One region of the Mycolicibacterium llatzerense genome, then DNA from elsewhere that is predicted to be linked to it. Evidence: riboswitches for the same ligand, from Rfam matches in the RefSeq annotation. Region 1 holds a riboswitch; the other holds the start of a gene.
What was found. Region 1 has a riboswitch for cobalamin ahead of A7G45_RS04825 (ABC transporter substrate-binding protein). Riboswitches for the same ligand answer to the same signal wherever they lie in the genome.
Positions count from the first base shown of each region.

Region 2: another riboswitch for cobalamin. It lies ahead of metE (5-methyltetrahydropteroyltriglutamate--homocysteine S-methyltransferase); the one in region 1 lies ahead of A7G45_RS04825 (ABC transporter substrate-binding protein).

Region 1 covers NZ_LXOV01000001.1:926,919-932,900, reverse strand. Annotated here, with positions in the region: gene A7G45_RS04845 (alpha-(1->3)-arabinofuranosyltransferase) at 1-231, opposite strand, end outside; gene A7G45_RS04840 (DUF2613 domain-containing protein) at 284-457, opposite strand; gene A7G45_RS04835 (glycoside hydrolase family 3 N-terminal domain-containing protein) at 564-1,751, shown strand; gene A7G45_RS04830 (TetR/AcrR family transcriptional regulator) at 1,777-2,376, shown strand; cobalamin riboswitch at 2,406-2,590, shown strand; gene A7G45_RS04825 (ABC transporter substrate-binding protein) at 2,657-3,664, shown strand; gene A7G45_RS04820 (FecCD family ABC transporter permease) at 3,685-4,674, shown strand; gene A7G45_RS04815 (ABC transporter ATP-binding protein) at 4,671-5,444, shown strand; gene A7G45_RS04810 (MaoC/PaaZ C-terminal domain-containing protein) at 5,657-5,982, opposite strand, start outside.
Region 2 covers NZ_LXOV01000001.1:1,943,187-1,949,168, forward strand. Annotated here, with positions in the region: gene A7G45_RS09545 (CbtB domain-containing protein) at 1-104, shown strand, start outside; gene A7G45_RS09550 (CbtA family protein) at 118-1,026, shown strand; gene A7G45_RS09555 (YbjQ family protein) at 1,085-1,513, shown strand; cobalamin riboswitch at 1,540-1,746, shown strand; gene metE (5-methyltetrahydropteroyltriglutamate--homocysteine S-methyltransferase) at 1,859-4,129, shown strand; gene A7G45_RS09565 (NADP-dependent oxidoreductase) at 4,264-5,181, shown strand; gene A7G45_RS09570 (pyruvate carboxylase) at 5,194-5,982, opposite strand, start outside.

The DNA.
Region 1 (5,982 bases):
CCACCACAGCCGCTGGATCACCCAGCCGGGCAGGCCGATGACGTCACCGGCGAGGAAGAACGCGCCGTGCGGGAAGAGGTAGCCGTAGGCCTGGTTCTGCGACTGGCCGAAAGGGAGGTCGCTGCTCCACAGGTTGGCCGCCCGCGCCAGGAAGCGCGCAGGGTTGGCGGTGAGATCGAGTTTGGTGTCGGGCGAGACCCGGCCCGGTGACTGGGCGAACGTCAGGACCAGTGCGGCCGCGCTGACGACCCATAGGCAGCGCCGGGAGAGCGGCGCTGCGGGATCAGCTGCGGTTGCCGTATTCGACCCGGTTGAGCACCGATGACGCTGGATCGCCCGATTGCAGCGTCGGCTTGGTGTCCTGCTCCAGCATCAGCGTGGTGCCGAAGACCGCTGCGGCGCCGAGCAACAGACCGACCACGATGCTGGCTCCGGCGGGCACGAGGAAGCGGTCCATGGCGCCCAAACTAGCATGACGACCTGCCCGCTTCCGTGTTCGCCAGCCCGCTACCAGGTCATCGCGGGACCCGGGCGCCGCTGTCGCGCGGCTAGGCTCGGTGCCCATGTCCTTGCCCCGAACCCTTGGCGCGCTCGCACTGGTGTCTGGATTGGTAGCCGGTTGCTCGTCGTCGTCCGACCATCCGGCAGCTTCCAGCACGTCCAGCCAGGCCAAGAGCACAGCCGCGTCGAGCAAGCCGATGGACGCGCCCGCCCCGACCGCCCCGCCGTGCGATCCGCACGCCCTGCTGAGCACCCTGACGCTGCGGCAGAAGCTGGCCCAGTTGCTCATGGTGGGCGTCAAGGACGCCGCCGATGCTCGTGCCGCCGTGACGGAACAGCAGGTCGGCGGCATCTTCATCGGTAGCTGGACGGACCTGTCCATGCTGTCGGACGGCAGCATCCCGGCACTGCAGGCCGCGTCCGGTGCGCTGCCGCTGGCGGTCAGCATCGATGAAGAGGGCGGCCGGGTGTCCCGGCTGAAGAAGCTGATCGGCCCGCAGGAATCGGCGCGGGTGCTGGCGACGACCAAGACACCTGCCGAAGTCCAGGCCATCGCGCGGGACCGCGGACAGCAGATGAAGGACAAGTTCGGCATCACCGTCGACTTCGCGCCCGACGCCGACGTCACCGAAGAGCCCGACGACGAGGTGATCGGCGACCGCTCCTTCGGTTCGGACCCGCAGAAGGTGACCGAGTACGCCGGCGCGTATGCCGCGGGCCTGCGCGAGGCGGGGCTCGTTCCGGTGCTCAAGCACTTCCCCGGTCACGGGCACGGCTCGGGCGACTCGCACACCGGTGGCGTGAAGACCCCGCCGCTGGCGGCGCTGAAGGACAACGACCTGGTGCCCTACCGGACGTTGACGACGCAGCAGCCCGTCGCGGTGATGGTCGGCCACCTGCAGGTGCCCGGACTGACGCTCGGCGACGACCCCGCGAGCCTGAGCAAGCCCGCCTACGACCTGCTGCGCAGCGGCGAGTACGGCGGCCCGCCGTTCGACGGCGTGGTGTTCACCGACGATCTGACCGGCATGGCGGCCATCACGCAGCACTTCGGCGTCGCCGACGCGGCGCTCAAGGCGCTCCAGGCCGGCGCCGATGTCGCCCTGTGGATCACCACCGACGGCATTCCCGACGTGCTGGACAAGCTGGAAGCGGCCGCGCAGGCCGGGCAGCTGGACCAGGCGCAGGTCGACAAGTCGGTCCTTCGGGTGGCGGCCATGAAGGGGCCGGGCGCCAAATGCGTGAAGTGAGCTGCGCGTTGAATACCCTGTTCTGATGGCAGGAGGAACCAAGCGGCTGCCGCGGGCCGTCCGTGAACAGCAGATGCTCGACGCTGCCGTGCAGATGTTCTCGGTGAACGGCTATCACGAGACCTCGATGGACGCGATCGCCGCGCAAGCCGAGATTTCCAAGCCGATGCTGTACCTCTATTACGGCTCGAAGGAAGAGCTGTTCGCCGCGTGCCTGGATCGGGAGCTGACGCGCTTCGTCGACACCGTCCGCGCCGACATCAACTTCGCGCAGAGTCCACGCGACCTGCTGCGCAACGCGGTGCTGTCGTTTATGACGTACATCGACCGCAACCGGGCGTCCTGGATCGTGCTCTACACGCAGGCCACCAGCTCGCAGGCCTTCGCCCACACGGTGCGCGAGGGCCGCGAGAAGATCATCGATCTGGTGGCCCGGCTGCTCAGTGCGGGTACGCGAAACCCGGAGCCGGACAGCGACTTCGAGATGATGGCCGTGGCCCTGGTGGGTGCGGGTGAGGCCATCGCGTCGCGCGTCAGTGCCGGTGATACCGATGTCAACGACGCCACCGAGCTGATGATCAACCTCTTCTGGCGCGGCCTGAAGGGCAAGCGCGCGGAGCCTTAGTCGCCAGGGCGGTGACCCCATCGGCGCTGGTATGGTCCGCTTGAGCCAGTCGAACCCAACGCGGTTGGGTCAGGGAATCCGGTGTGAACCCGGAACTGACGCGCAGCGGTGAGGAGGACAGGCGGAGCAACGGCCACTGGCCCCACGCGGGCTGGGAAGGCGCTCCGGCTGGATGATCCCGAGTCCGAAGACCTGCTGGCTCGGGCTCTCGTGGCCTGGCGGCGCGAGGACCCCCACGGATGGACTCCGCGACCAGAGTCCCGGATCGGAAGGCCCCGCCGTGTTTGTCCGCACCATTGTGCTTGTCTCACTGGTTGTTTCGCTCGTCTGCTCCTGTGGCGGTCCGCCGGCCGTGGAGTCCGCTGCTGCCGGCACCGGCGGCTATCCCGTCACGCTCGAGAACTGCGGACGCCAGGTGACGGTGAAATCGGCGCCGCAGCGCGCGGTTTCGATCAACCAGCCGGCCAGCGAACTGCTGCTGTCGCTCGGCCTCGCCGATCGCATGGCCGGCACCGCATCATGGAGCGACGCCGTGCGCCCCGACCTCGCCGCCGACAACGCCAAAGTGCCTGTGCTGAGCCGGGATTTCCCGTCGTTCGAACGGGTGCTGAAGGAGAAGCCCGACTTCGTCTACGCGACGTTCGACTGGTCGTTCACCGACCAGGGCGTGGCCCCACGGGATCGCTTCGAGCGCCTCGGCGTGCCGACGTACCAGTCGTCGAGCGAGTGCGGTGGTCAGGATGCCGCACAGCAGCGCGCGTTGACGCTCGATGACATGTATGCCGAAATCGGGGACATCGCAAAGATATTCGGTGTGCCCGAGCGCGGCGACAATCTGGTCTCGTCGCTGCGTACGCGGATGGCGACCGCGACCAGCGGACTCGACGCAGGCGGCGTCTCCCTGATGTGGTGGTACGCCGGTACCAGGACCCCGTACATCGCGGGCTGCTGCGGGGCGCCGGGCATCATCACCACCGCGGTTGGGGCGCGCAATGCGTTCGCCGACAGCCGGCAGCTGTGGCCGGAGATTTCGTGGGAGGCCATCCTGCAACGCGACCCAGACGTGCTGGTCCTCGCCGACCTCACCCGAGGCGACGACGGCGACAGCGTCGCCGCCAAGATCAAGTTCCTCGAAACCGATCCGGCCGCAAGCAAGTTGAAGGCCGTGCGCGAGCGGCGGTGGATCGTGTTGCCGGGCAGTGCGATGGACCCGTCGCTGCGCAACGTCGGCGCAGTCGAGACCGTCGCGGCCGGGCTGCGCTCGTTCGGGCTGGGCGGGAAGTCCTGACGGCGGTGCGCACCGCCGGGATGGTGATGCTCGGCCTGACCGGGCTGGCGCTGTCGATCGCGGCGGCCATGATCATCGGGCCTGCCGACCTCGGGATCGGCGACGTGTATGCGGTCGTCGCGCAACATCTTTGGGGCCGCCCGGCGGACATCGCACCGATCGATGACGGCATCGTCTGGGAACTGCGGCTGCCACGGGCGTTGTTGGCTGCCATCTGCGGTGCGGGCCTGGGCATCTGCGGGGCGATCCTGCAGTCGTTGATGCGCAACCCGCTGGCCGACCCGTTCATGCTGGGCATCTGCTCCGGCGCGTCCACGGGAGCGGTGCTGGTCGTTGTGGTGGGTATCGGTGGCGCGCTGACGCTGTCGGGCGGCGCCTTCGTGGGTGCGGTGATCGCCTTCGTGGTCGTGCTGGCCCTCGCGGCGGCCGCCGGGGGTGGACCGGACCGGGTGGTCCTGGCCGGAGTCGCTGGTACTCAGCTCTTTTCGGCGACGACGGCGATGGTGGTGTTCTCGTCGGCCGACGCGCAACAAACCCGCGGGGTGCTGTTCTGGTTGCTGGGGTCGCTGGGCGGCGCGAGCTGGCATCAGGTGGCGATGTGCGGCCTCATCTGCGCGGCCTGCCTCGGTGTCTGTTGGCTGCAGTCAGATGCGTTGGACGCGTTCGCCTTCGGTCGTGACGCGGCCGCCGCGTTGGGCGTCTCGGTGCGGCGGGTCCGGATCATCCTGCTGCTGACGACAGCGCTGCTGACGGCCGTCTTGGTGAGTGCCGCGGGCGCAATCGGTTTCGTCGGGCTGGTGTTGCCGCACGCCGCGCGGATGATCGTCGGGCCGTCGCACCGCCGACTGTTGCCGGTCACCGCGATCGCCGGCGCCATCTTTCTGGTCTGGGTCGACGCCGCGGCCCGCACGGTGTTCGCGCCGCAGGAACTGCCCGTCGGTGTGGTGACCGCACTCGTCGGCGTACCGATCTTCATGGGGATTCTCGCCCGCCGCAGGAGGATTCGATGACGGGGCCGCTCGCTGCGGAATCCGTCAGCTGGTCGGCCGGCGGCCGGCTCTTCATCGACGGGGTGTCGCTGGTGGTGGCCGACGGCGAGACGCTGGGCCTGCTCGGGCCCAATGGCGCCGGCAAGTCGTCGATGCTGCGGCTGCTCGCCGGACTACGGCGCGCCGACGGTGGGGCGGTGCTGCTCGACGGTCGTCCGCTTGCCGACATCCGGCGGCGGACCGTCGCGCAGCGTATCGCCGTGGTCGAGCAGCAGGTAAGCACCGACCTGGACCTGACCGTCGAGCAGATCGTCCGGCTGGGTCGAATTCCGCACCGCGGCATCTGGTCTGGCGACACCGAGGCGGACGATCGCGCCGTCGAGCGGGCTCTTGAGCAGACCGAGACGACGGCCATGCGCGACCGGGATTGGCGGACGCTGTCGGGCGGCGAGCAGCAGCGGGTGCAGATCGCCCGGGCGCTGGCTCAGGAGCCCCGCGAGCTGCTGCTCGACGAACCCACCAACCATCTCGACATCCGGCACCAGTTCGAGCTGTTGGCGCTCATCCGGGCGCTGCCGGTGACGGCGGTGGTGACGCTGCACGACCTCACCCTCGCGGCATTGTTCTGCGACCGGCTCGTCGTGCTCGATGAGGGCCGCGTCGTCGCGGCCGGAACTCCCGCCGAAGTCCTGACCGCCGAACTGATCTCGTCGGTCTACGGCGTCGCGGCCCGCGTCATGCCCGACGGAGCCGGCGCAGGCCGTCCCACGATTCAGCTCCTCCCGCCATAAACCGCGAGCAGACGCAAAACTGTCGCTTTCCCAAAGGAAATGACAGTTTCATGTCTGCTCGCTACACCCGTCGGGCGTTGAGGCTTTCTGTCTCTCAATATGTTTCGACAGAAGCCGTCAACTTTCCTTGACTGTCAAGGAAAGTTGACGGCTCCAAATCGCAAGTGCCACAGGAGAGCCGACGCGCCCGGGCGCGCGACGCGCGACGAGAGCTACAGCCCGGTGACCGTCGCCGTCAGGTGCGGGTAGCCCTTCGACAGGTTGCGCAGCGTCAGCTCCCAGCCGCCGTCGATGGCGTCGACGTACAGCCCGACCTTCGCCGGCAACAGCACGGGCTTGCCAAACTTGACGGAATACCGAACCGCATCCGGCAGCTGGCCCTCGACGTTGGCCAGTACCGCTGCGGCGCTGAACATTCCGTGCGCGATCGCGGTCGGGAAGCCGAACAGCTTGGCGCCGATGGAGCTGGTGTGGATCGGATTGTGGTCGCCGCCGACGTCGGCGTAGTGCCGAATCTGACCCGGCGTGATGCTGATGA
Region 2 (5,982 bases), 1.0 Mb from region 1:
TGGTCGGTGTCGACGAGGGCATGATGTCGATGTTCGGCAAGACCGTCGTGGTCCACGAGTGGGTGCACGACTCGCGGCACTTCCTCGGCTTCCCCTGCCACTGATTCAGGGGACCTTGTGGAAATCCGCGTCATCGGGCGCGGAGCCCTCGCCGGTCTGATCGCCGGCATTCTGGGGTTCCTGGTTGCCCGCATTTTTGCTGAACCCGCCATCGACAAGGCCATCGACTACGAGTCGGGTCGCATGGATGTGCTCTCGACCATTCACACCGCCATGGGCCATCCGGTCGAGCCGGACGGACCGGAGCTGTTCAGCCGCTCCATCCAGTCGGGTATCGGTGCGGCCACCGGCATCATCGCCTTCTCGGTGGCGATGGGTGCGCTGGTCGCCGTCGCCTATCTGGTGCTGCACGGCCGCTTCAAAGTGCGGCCACTGGTGCTGGGCTGGGCTATCGCCGGCTTCGGTTTCCTCGGCGTGTACCTGCTGCCGTTCGTGAAGTATCCAGCGAACCCGCCGGCCATCGGCCACGAGTTCACCATCGAGACCCGGGGCTTCCTGTACCTGGGCATGGTGTGGGGATCGCTGACCTTGCTGGGGCTCGCGGTGTTCGCCGCGCGCAAGCTGTCCGCGAAGGTCGGCTGGGCACGCGCGGTCGGGACCGCGGTGCTCGGGTTCTTCGTGGTGTTCGGCGGCCTGCTGGCGGCGCTGCCGTCGCTCGGGGATCTGGCCGCCAACGTCGAGCACTCCGGCGAACTCGGCTTTGCGCGCGCCGCAACCGAGACACCGCAACCCATCACCAACACCTTCACCACGCCGGTGACCATCGACGGCAAGGTCTACGCCCCCGGGCAGCTGATCTACCCGGGCTTCGACGCCGACCTGCTGTGGAAGTTCCGGTGGTACTCGCTGCTCGATCAGGCACTGATCTGGGCGGTCATCGGGCTGGTGTTCGGCGGGCTCGTCGAGCGTTATCTCGGTGGGGCGAAGAAGGCCGTGCCCGCACAGGATGTGGCAGCAGCCGTCTGACGATTCCGGTTGCTGCGCACTACAGTTCGAGGCGTACCGACCAACGAAAGGCTGCAGCATGCTGGTTGTCACGACGAATGACCTGCCCGGGTGGGAGATTCAGCGAGTCTGCGGTGAGGTGTTCGGCCTTACCGTCCGGTCCCGGAACGCCTTCGCGCAGATGGGTGCCGGCTTCAAGGCGATGTTCGGCGGCGAGCTGCAGGGCATGACCAAGAACCTGGCCGAGAGCCGCAACGAGGCCATGGGCCGGCTCCTCCAGGAGTGTCAGGCCCGCGGCGGCAATGCCATTGTCGCGATGCGGTTCGACACCACCGAGATCGGTGATGTGTGGACCGAGATCTGCGCGTATGGCACTGCGGTGCAGGCGGTTCCGGTCACCGATGCCGCTCGCTACACGGCGCAGCAGCTGGGTTACGGCGGCGGCCCGGCGGGTCCGGGCGGTCCGGCCGGACCGGTTGGACCGGTTGGCCCGGGTCCGACAGGGTAATCTCCTCGGCGCAGCTGGTTTACCCATGACGCTTCGGTGTCATGGGTATCGAATGGCGGTGATTCGCCATGAGAGGGAACCCGGTGAGAATCCGGGACTGTCCCGCAGCGGTAAGCAGGAACGACCGCCGTCATCCGCACTGGTTCATCGCGAACCGGGAAGCGACGGCCACTAGGAGCACCAGAGGGTGCGCGCCTGCGAGTCCGAAGACCTGCCAGCTGTGCCGGATGCGCCGCGTCCGGCGGTGCATCGCCTCGTGGAATGGGCTGATCGCCGAGGGCGGTTTCGGCTGTCTTCGATGGATGTCCTTGGGCGGTGTGCACTTCCGTCGCATTTGAAGGACGTCTGTTGTCAACACCATTCACCGCCACCATTCTCGGTGCGCCCCGCATCGGCCCGGACCGGGAACTCAAGCGGGCCGTCGAACGCTACTGGGCCGGCCGGATCGACCGGGCCGCGCTAGAAGAAATCGCCGCGGGCTTGCGCCGCGATACTCTCGCCGCGTTGTCGGCCGCCGGCCTGGATTCGGTTCCGGTCAACACCTTTTCGTACTACGACCAGGTTCTCGACACCGCAGTGCTGCTCGGCGCCCTGCCGGCCCGAGTGGGCGGCGTAGTCGACGGCCTCGACCGCTATTTCGCCGCGGCACGCGGCACGGCGGACATCGCACCATTGGAGATGACGAAGTGGTTCGACACCAACTACCACTATCTGGTCCCGGAGATCGGCCCGGACGCCGTGTTCACCCTGCATCCGGAGAAGGTGCTGGCAGAGCTCAAAGAAGCTCAAGTGCAAGGGATTTCGGCTCGTCCGGTGATCGTCGGGCCGATCACCTTCCTGGCGCTGAGCAAGGCCGTCGATGGAGCACAGGCGCCCGTCGAGCGCCTCGGCGAGCTCTTGCCGCTGTATGCCGACCTGCTGGGCCGACTCGCCGATGCCGGTGCCGAGTGGGTGCAGATCGATGAGCCGGTGCTGGTGACCGACATCGTGGACAACGGTCCGGAGCTGGCCGAGCACGTCTACTCGACGCTCTCGGGTGCCGCCAACCGCCCGGCGATCCTGGTGGCCACCTACTTCGGCGCGCTGGGCGCCGCGCTGCCGGCGTTGGCCCGTACGCAGATCGACGGTGTCGCAGTCGATTTCGTCGCCGGTGGTGACCAGCCGGTAGCCGATGTACCGGGCCTGGCGGACAAGCTGGTGGTGGCCGGCGTCGTCGATGGCCGCAACATCTGGCGCACGGACCTGGCGGCGGCGCTGTCCCGGCTGGGTGCGCTACAGGGATCGGCAAAGGCCGTTGCCGTGTCGACGTCGTGCTCGACGCTGCATGTGCCGTACTCGCTCGATCCCGAAGACGGCCTCGATGACGCGCTCCGCAGCTGGTTGGCATTCGGTGCGGAGAAGGTCGCCGAAGTGGTGACGCTGGCCGCGGCGCTTCGCGATGGCCGGGGCAGGGTGGCCGCCGAGATCGCGGCATCCGATCGGGCAATCGCATCACGGGCACAGGACCCCCGCCTGCACGACAGAGCCGTCCGGGAGCGCCTGGACGCGGTGCTGGCCGAAGGCATCGGCCGCGGCCCGGCCGAGCAGCGTCGCAAGGCACAGGACGCCCGGCTGAACCTGCCGTCGCTGCCGACCACCACCATCGGCTCGTTCCCGCAGACCGTCGACATCCGAAAGGCCCGCGCCGCGCTGGTGGCCGGCGAGATCGGCGAGGCCGAGTACACCAAGCGGATGAAGGCCGAGGTCGAGACGGTCATCCGATTGCAGGAGGACCTGGGCCTGGACGTGCTGGTGCACGGCGAGCCCGAGCGCAACGACATGGTGCAGTACTTCGCCGAACAGTTGCATGGCTTCTTCGCCACCAAGAACGGCTGGGTCCAGTCGTACGGCAGCCGATGCGTGCGCCCGCCGGTGTTGTTCGGTGACGTCACCCGCCGGCAGCCGATGACGGTGGAATGGGCCAGGTACGCCCAGACTCTCACCGACAAGCCGGTCAAGGGCATGCTCACCGGTCCCGTGACGATCCTCGCCTGGTCGTTCGTCCGCGATGATCAACCGCTGGCCGACTCGGCCAACCAGGTGGCGCTGGCCATCCGGGACGAGACGGTCGATCTGCAGTCCGCAGGGATCGTCATCGTGCAGGTGGACGAGCCTGCGCTGCGTGAGCTGCTGCCGCTGCGTGACGCCGACAAGGCGGCGTACCTCGACTGGGCGGTCGGTGCGTTCCGGCTGTCCACCTCGGGCGTCAGCGATGCCACCCAGATTCACACGCACCTGTGCTACTCGGAGTTCGGTGAGGTGATCGGTGCCATCGCCGATCTCGATGCCGATGTGACGTCGATCGAGGCCGCCCGTTCCCACATGGAGGTGCTCGACGACCTCAACGGAATCGGGTTCTCGAACAGCGTCGGCCCGGGGGTATACGACATCCACTCGCCGCGCGTGCCCACCGCCGACGAGATGGTGACGTCACTGCGTCATGCGCTGGATGCCGTTCCGGCTGAGCGGCTTTGGGTGAACCCGGACTGTGGCCTCAAGACCCGCAGAACCGACGAGGTGACCGAGTCGCTGCGCAACATGGTGCAGGCGGCGCAGTTGGTTCGCGCCGCGCAGTAAGTCAAAGGCGATGCCCCGGAATCTGATTCAGATTCCGGGGCATCGTCTTGCTTCATGAAATAAATCCGGCGATCGACAGCTTGTCTTCAGGAGACCGGCGAGACTGCTGTCGGAACCCGATTGGAGACGGATAGATGTCGAGAATTGCGCAATTCGCCGAATACGGCACACCTGAGGTGCTACGCGTGGTCGACGCCGAGCCACCGGCTCCCGGACCCACCCAGGTACGGATCGCGGTACGCGCCGCGGGGGTGAACCCGATCGACTGGAAGATCGTTGCCGGGTACATGCGCGAACTCATTCCGCTCGAGCTGCCCGCGGGTGCAGGGTCCGACGTGGCGGGTGTCATTGATGCCGTCGGCTCTGAGGTCACCGAGTGGGCCGTCGGCGACGAGGTTCTGGGCCGATCGACGACCGGGTCGTTCGCCGATCATGCGCTGGCCGAACCTGCCGAGATCGTCCGCAAGCCCGAGGGTATTGCCTGGGAAGTTGCCGGTTCGCTGGCAGGTGCCGGTGGTACCGCGTATGCCGTGCTGAAGAAGCTCGGCGTCAAGGCCGGCGAGACACTGCTGGTCCACGCGGCCGCAGGCGGCGTGGGCACCTTCGCGGTCCAACTCGCAAAGGCCCAGGGCGTCAATGTCATTGGCACGGCAAGCGAATCCAACCACGACTACCTGCGGTCGCTCGGCGCGACGCCGGTCACCTACGGCGATGGTCTGCTCGACAGGGTCCGCGCAGTCGCGCCCCAGGGAGTCGACGCCGTTCTCGACGCCTCGGGCCGCGGGGAGATTCCGTTGTCCATCGAACTCACCGGAGATCCGGCGCGCGTTCTCACGTTGGTCGCCTTCGACGCTGCCGGCACCGGTATCCAAGTACACGTCGGCGGAGCGGGAAGCGAGCTGGGCGACGCTCTGCGGGAGCTGGCCACGCTCATCGCACAAGATCTCCTTGCCGTCTCGATCAGCCAGACATACCCGCTGACCGAAGCCGGTGCCGCGCTCGCCGCGAGCACGACAGGCCATGTTCACGGCAAGATCGTCGTTGTGCCGTGAACATGACCTCGGTCAGCTGACCACCACGAGCAGGTCGTTGCCTTCGACACTTGCGGTGGGAGCCACCGCAATCCGCTCGACGGTGCCGGCCTTTGGTGTCGTGATGGCGGCCTCCATCTTCATCGCCTCGATGGTGGCGACCGTCTGGCCGGCCTGCACCTGCTCACCCACCGCCACCCCGATGGTCACCACGCCGGCGAACGGCGCCGCGACGTGTTCGGGGTTGGTGCGGTCGGCCTTCTCCGCCGCGGGGACCGCGCTGTCGATCGACCTGTCCCGCACCAGGATCGGGCGCAGCTGGCCGTTCAGCAGGCACAGGACGGTGCGCATGCCGCGGTCGTCGGGTTCAGAGATGGCCTCGAGCCCGATGAGCAGTTCGACGCCTTTTTCCAATTTCACCCGGTGCTCCTCGCCACGGCGCAGCCCGTAGAAGAACTGGTTGGCGCTCAGACTCGAGGTGTCCCCGAATTGCCTTCGATGTGAAAGGAATTCGCGGGTCGGTCCCGGGAACAGCAATCGATTGAGGGCAGCTCTGCGGGTCGGCCCCGGCTCCGCCAGTTCGGCGTAGTCCTCGACGGTGAGTTCGGTGTCCGGTTTTGGTTCTGCCCGCCCTTGCAGGGCCTTGGTACGCAACGGCTCCGGCCAGCCGCCGGCCGGCTCACCGAGCTCGCCGCGCAGGAAGCCGATCACCGAGTCCGGGATGTCGTAGCGGGCCGGGTCGGCCGAGAACTCCTGGGCGCTGATCCCGGCGCCGACCAGAGCCAGCGCCAGATCCCCGACCACCTTGCTCGACGGGGTCAC